Pelobacter seleniigenes DSM 18267: one gene and its partner. The protein of the gene in region 1 binds, or shares a complex with, the protein of each later gene. Links are inferred from orthologs where the notes say so. Each region holds a gene or a part of one and is shown in the gene's direction. Other genes may lie near its edges. The genes, in order: holB and dnaX.

Region 1 (3,101 bases):
ATGATATACTCGGGTAACTGATTATAACAGGCCTGCAACCTTTCCTGAAGACAGGTTTTATAATCACTGCCGTAACGCAGCAGTGCTGATTTTTTTATCGCAGCGGCAAACCGCCGCTCCACCACCTGGCAGGCGGCGGCAAAACCTCCGTCCAGAAAGATCGCCCCCAACAGGGCCTCCAGCGCATCGGCAAGCAGGCTCGGCTTTTCCCGTCCCCCGCTTCGTTCCTCGCCTCGACCAAGCTTCAACCCACGCCCCAGGTCCAGTTCGCGGGCGATTTCGGCGAGCCCCTTTTCACTGACGACCTCGGCACGGATCCGGGTCAGGCCGCCTTCCGGGATATCCGGATATTGCCGAAAAACCCATTGACTGATAACCAGTTCAAGAACTGCGTCGCCCAGGAATTCAAGACGTTCGTTATGCAGAACAAATTCGGACTGTTCATTACTGAAGGATTTATGAGTCAACGCCTGAAGCGGCAAAGAGCGGTCGCAAAAAGTGTAATTCAAAGCATTTTCAAGATGATCCAAAAACTTCGGCACTGCTCCTCCATTTCCCATTCTCTTATTTGTCGCGGAGTATAGCCAAAAGCACCCGGCAGTTCAATTTCTTTACAGTACTTTTATCCCTTTCTCCTTGATTCAAGCAGAATTGTCTACCTATAATGACAGGTTGAAATAAAAAACATGGCTTAGCCAGTCCAGAGAAAACAGTCGCGAGCTCTGCCGGGTATCAACCGCAGACAGAAGATGGCAGACGGTTCAACCTTCGGTTAACACCTGGCCACTTGACACTCTGAACCGTCTGTTTTTTTTCGTTTACACTTTGCTTCGGAACCTCCATGACCTTTGCATCCATAGCTGGGCACGAGCAGCAGAAAAATATTCTCCGCCGGGCCCTGGCCAATAAGCGGATCGCCCATGCCTATCTTTTCGAAGGGGCCGAAGGGATCGGTAAAAAACTGATGGCCCTGGCCTTTGCCCGGGCATTGCTCTGTCTGCACGGAACCGGCTGCGGTGATTGCGCCGCCTGCCGCAAGATCGACCACAACAATCACCCGGATGTCCATCTGATCGACAGCGCAGAGGCGGCGATCAAGATCGATCAGATCCGCGAACTGCAGCAGCAACTGTCACTGCGTCCGCTGGAAGGGATATACAAGGTCTGCCTGATTGACGGCGCCGAATATCTGACTGCCGGGGCAGCCAATGCACTCCTGAAGACACTGGAAGAACCGCAGCCCAATACCGTCATGATTCTTCTATCCGGACGGCCGGAGCAGTTGCTGCCGACCATCCGGTCACGCTGCCAACGGCTCCCGTTCCGCAGGCTGCCGCTCCGCCAACTGTCCACGCTCCTGAGTCAGCGGCTCGATTTCAATGAGACCGAGATTGCAGTCCTGGCTGCCCTGTCGGACGGTAGCTTCAAAAAAGCCCTGGGGCCAAAACAGCAGCTGTTTCTGGAAAAACGCCGCGAACTGATTCAAGCCTTGTCAGCACTGTCCCCAGGAAGTAATATTCCGACGTTATCCCTGGCTGAGGAACTGGCCGAGGAAAAAGAGAGCCTGCAGGACTTCCTGGATATTTTCCAGGCTTTTTTCCGCGACCTGTTGCTGCTGAAATACGGCCGCCCGGAAGAAGATCTGGTGAATCAGGATCTTCTGGAATTGCTCAATCGGGAAGTTCAGCGAGCTTCCGTCGAAAGCGTGCTGGCCAAGCTGAAAACCATTGACCAGGCACGCTTTCATCTGCAGAGAAATGTCAATCGGCAGCTGACCATGGAGGTGATGCTGCTGGGAATCGCCGCCGCCTGAAGGCAAGGGATATTGGCGGCAGCAACGCTCTGTCACATCAGGCAGTAACAACCTTGATTGCCCTTTTTTACAGGGCCGTAACATCAGCCGCGCAGCTGCCTGTTGTTGATTTCATAAGGCGGAAAAAGAATCTTTTCTCCGCCCATACATGAAAAAGTCCCCAGCGGATTTTTTCGATATATACCAAAGGATCTGGGTTTTATGGAACCTCTTACAATAGTCAGTATCGCTTTTCATACGGCAGGAAAAATCTTCGACTTTGAAGTTAAGGAGCTGGAACTGGTCCCTGGAGACAAAGTCATCGTTGAAACCGAGCGGGGACGTGCTTTGGGAACGGTCATTACCAAACCACGGCAAATCTCCCCCGCGGAAGCACCACCCAAACTGAAAGCGGTCATCCGCATCGCCACAGAAAGCGATCAGCAGATGGCCGACAGCAACGCCCAGCGCGAGAAGGAAGCCCTGCTGTTTTGTCAGGACAAGGTCCAGCAGCGCAAACTGGACATGAAGCTGGTCCGCGCCGAATACCTCTACGACGGGTCGAAAATCATTTTCTACTTTACGGCTGACGGCCGCATCGATTTTCGTGAATTGGTTCGCGACCTGGCCCAACATTTCCGAACCAGAATCGAAATGCGCCAGATCGGCGTTCGCGATGAAGCCAAGCTGGTCGGGGGACTCGGTATCTGTGGCCGGGAACTGTGCTGTTGCAGTCATCTGCGTGAATTTGCCCCGGTGTCGGTCAAAATGGCCAAAGCTCAGGGGCTGGCCCTCAACCCCACCAAGATCTCCGGTCAGTGCGGCCGGTTGCTGTGCTGTCTGGCCTATGAATACGAAACCTACAACGAACTGAAGAAAAATCTGCCGAAGTGCGGCAAGAAGCTGCAGCTTAAAGACGGTAAGGCTGAGGTTATCGCCCTCGATATTTTGGCCCAGAAGGTTACTCTGGTCTGCCATGACGGGGAGCGTTGCCAGAAGCATATCAAAGAGCTGCAACAGGAAATCGACAATCAGGCTGCAGCACCGCCGGCACAGGAAACCGAGCCCAAGGCCCCCAAAGAAGAGAGCGGCAAAACGGCCCCGGAATCCCCCCCGGGTAAAAAACCGGGACGCAGCCAGCGACGCGCCAAACCGCAAGGCCGCCCGGCCCCGGTGCAGAAGAAAACCACGGAAAGCCGTGACAGCGCCCCGGTTCAACCTCCGAGCAGTAGCAGTAGCAATAACAGCACTCCGGCTGAACAGGATGCTCAAGGCAAGCCCCAACGACGGCGCAGAAGACCCCGACGGC
Region 2 (3,203 bases), on another replicon or contig:
GCACTTAGCCTCCGGCTAGGCACCTCAATCTTTCGCAAATCTGCCCTCGATTTTCCACTCCTTCGTAACGACCATCCCTTTTCCCGAGCAACTCTGGGCCAGTCATTACAGGTTGCTGGTGAAAAGGCAAAAGCAATCATGCTTTATGCGTGGATTGCTTGTGGGATTGAAAGTTGCCGGTAGAAGTGACAGCCGGGTCCCGCGCAACGGACGACCGTAAACCCCGTCAGGCCCGGAAGGGAGCAGCGGTAGCGGTTTTGGACGTGTGCCGCGGGGGTGCCTGGCTGTCACTTGTGCCGGCAATTTTTTTGTCAAGCGTGTGGCCGCGTTCCGTTGAATCCTGCTTGTCCCAATCTCCGATTCATGCTTTTATTATCACTTTCACTGCAGGCCGGGTAAGAGTTCCACCTTCGGGCGGCTGGCGGTCTCTGGCGAAGTTCGATCTGCACATTAAATTTGTGCTGTGCAGTCAATGAGCTGCAAATTCGCCGAATGATTTCATTTGGATTCATTGTTACTGTATCTGCAAGGGTTTAAGGAGAGTCATGTCCTATCTGGTTCTGGCACGTAAGTGGCGGCCACAACAATTTGATGACCTTGTCGGCCAGGAACATGTCAGTCAAACCCTGAAGAACGCTATTACCGCGGATCGGGTTCACCATGCCTTTCTTTTCACCGGTGCCCGCGGAGTTGGCAAAACCTCGGCCGCGCGAATCTTTGCCAAGGCCCTGAACTGTCAGCAGGGACCGACGACCGAGCCCTGCGGGGTCTGCCCGTCCTGTGTCGATATTACCGGAAGCCAGGGTATTGACGTTCTGGAGATTGACGGTGCCTCCAATACCGGTGTCGATGATATCCGGGATTTGCGTGAAAATATCCGCTATCTGCCCTCCCAGTCGCGCTATAAGATTTTCATCATTGATGAAGTTCATATGCTCTCAATTAACGCCTTCAATGCCCTGTTGAAGACTCTTGAAGAGCCTCCGGAACACGCCAAATTCATTTTTGCCACGACTGAGCCGCACAAAATCCCGATTACGATCCTGTCTCGTTGTCAACGCTTTGACTTTAAAAAAATCGCCATGGAACCTCTGGTTGAGCGGTTGCGTTTTATCGTGACCGAGGAAGGCCTTGAGGTGTCCGATGCCGGGTTGGCGATTATCGCCAGGAATGGCGGTGGCAGTATGCGTGATGCACTGTCGACCCTGGATCAGGTGATCGCTTTCTGTGGAGACAAGGTCGAGGATGATGAATTGCAGGGGCTGCTCGGACTGGTCAGTCGTCGGCTGCTCCTGGCTGCGGTTGAGGCGATTTTTGATCGTGATCCCCGCCAGGCATTGGCGCTGATCCAGAAGATCGATGAGCATGGCCATTCATTTCGGCAGTTCAATCAGCAGCTGGTTGAACTGGTACGTACGCTGGTCATTATCAAGGTTGTCCCCGCGCCCGAAGATCTGGTTGATTACAGTGCTTCCGAATTGCAGGAGCTGCGTTCTCTGGTGGCGGATATCGGCCTGGAGGATCTCCAACGGATTCTGGCCATTTTGATTCGGGCGGAAGCCGATTTGGCCACCTCCAATTATCCTCGCCTGACCATGGAGATGGTGCTGGTGCGGTTGGCCACCTTGCCGGCCGGTATTGATGTCGCGACTTTGATCGGGCGCCTGGAAAGCCTGGAAAAGCGTCTTGCTCACGAGTCCGGTGGCGCCAGGGCTGCGTCCCCGCCGCAGCGGCCGGCTCCACCGGAACCGGATACTCCACCCCCACAGGAGTCTGCAGGAAAAAAGCCTGAGGCCCTGCCTGCGGAAGAAACCGGACATGAAAAAAGCTGGGCAGGGCTGGTCGAATTTGTGAAGCAACAGCGACGACCGAGGATTTCTGCGTTGCTGGAACAGTCCAGTGTTTTGAACCTGGCGGTGCCACACCTTAAAATCGGTATGCCGGAGCGGTTCTATGTCCTTGCCGATAGTGAGATGCGCCAGCAGCTCGACAAGATGGCCAGTGAGTATTTTGGCGCTGCCGTTACGGTCGATGTGGAAAAGGTCGCCAACGGCGAAAAAGCACCACTGTCATTGCATCAGGAGCGGGCTCGGCAGGAGAGTGATCGGCAGAAAAAATTGCGTGAAAATGCCGTTGAGCACCCCCTGATCAAGGCGGCACTGGACATCTTTGAGGGGCAGATAGAGACGGTTAAACCAATTGATAAAGGCTATGTCTGAGAGCATTGCAAAAAGTGTTTTGCGCAGGGGATTGGGTTGCGGGACGTGACCCTGCGGCAGCTGGGTTTTAGTGAATACAGGCGATACTGTGCGAGGTGGTTTTCGCTTCGTCGGTACAGGCGGGGTTGAAGGATTCGTTACCTTTAAATTGAACAAATATAACCGACACGGAGGATAGCAGGATGGCAAAAGGTCTTGGCAATATCATGAAGCAGGCGCAGCAGATGCAGGCGCGTATCGCTCGGGTTCAGCAGGAACTCGAAACCAAAGAGGTCGAGGCGACCGCAGGCGGGGGGATGGTCACTGCCCGCGTCAACGGCAAGCAGCAATTGCTTGAATTGAAGATCGAAAAGGATGTTGTCGACCCCGAGGATGTCGAAATGCTGCAAGATCTGGTGCTGGCGGCGGTTAATGAAGCGATCAAGAAAAGCCAGGAGATGATTCAGGAAGAAATGGGCAAGGTCACCGGGGGAATGAATCTACCAGGGCTGTTTTAGCCGTCTGTCGGCAAATAGCCTGGGAGACCGTTCCTTTGCTTCTGGTCTGGAATTCGGGATCCTCGCTGACATTTTTGTGTTCTGCGAGGATCCCGCAGTTTCGGGAACAGTGAGATGATGCCGGGAAGCGATTGAAAAAAAGATTGAAATCTATGGCAGGCAGTGGTAGGGTTTTTTTTGGTCAGACCAATGGTCCACCCTGCCTACGGTAAATTTGCATAAGTTTTAGCGTCCCTGAAAAAAACTTTCCGACTGCTCAAACTATTGGATTTAGGAGAGATTTCATGTTAGGCTCGCTTCCGTCTTTTGCCCGCTTGGAGGCTGAATTAAGCAAGCTTCCAGGGGTTGGCAACAAGACAGCAGCCCGCTTGGCGTTTCATTTGCTGCGGGCGCCCCGGCAGGATGTCGAGGCATTGGCTTCGGCATTGCTGGAAATGAAAAGCAAAGTACGTTTCTGTCAGCAGTGTTTTCATATCTCTGAACAGGA

The links.
Region 2: holB (region 1) and dnaX share a complex: the UniProt entries of both Bacillus subtilis proteins name them as parts of the DNA clamp loading complex. The link is inferred for Pelobacter seleniigenes DSM 18267 from one-to-one orthologs.

What each region holds. Positions count from the first base shown.
Region 1 is NZ_JOMG01000004.1:511,273-514,373, reverse strand. Bases 48-2,827 are described here. They hold holB (DNA polymerase III subunit delta'), read left to right. Parts: upstream 48-841; coding sequence 842-1,813; downstream 1,814-2,827. Other genes in these bases: N909_RS0119285 (PSP1 domain-containing protein), read left to right, coding at 2,015-2,827; rnc (ribonuclease III), read right to left, coding at 48-542. In the rest of the region: more of rnc, read right to left, coding at 1-47; more of N909_RS0119285, read left to right, coding at 2,828-3,101. UniProt on the Bacillus subtilis protein: DNA polymerase III is a complex, multichain enzyme responsible for most of the replicative synthesis in bacteria.
Region 2 is NZ_JOMG01000002.1:813,875-817,077, reverse strand. The notes cover bases 1-2,882. They hold dnaX (DNA polymerase III subunit gamma/tau), read left to right. Parts: upstream 1-545; coding sequence 546-2,219; downstream 2,220-2,882. Other genes in these bases: N909_RS0106375 (YbaB/EbfC family nucleoid-associated protein), read left to right, coding at 2,402-2,716. Also shown: recombination mediator RecR, read left to right, coding at 3,001-3,203. UniProt on the Bacillus subtilis protein: Part of the beta sliding clamp loading complex, which hydrolyzes ATP to load the beta clamp onto primed DNA to form the DNA replication pre-initiation complex.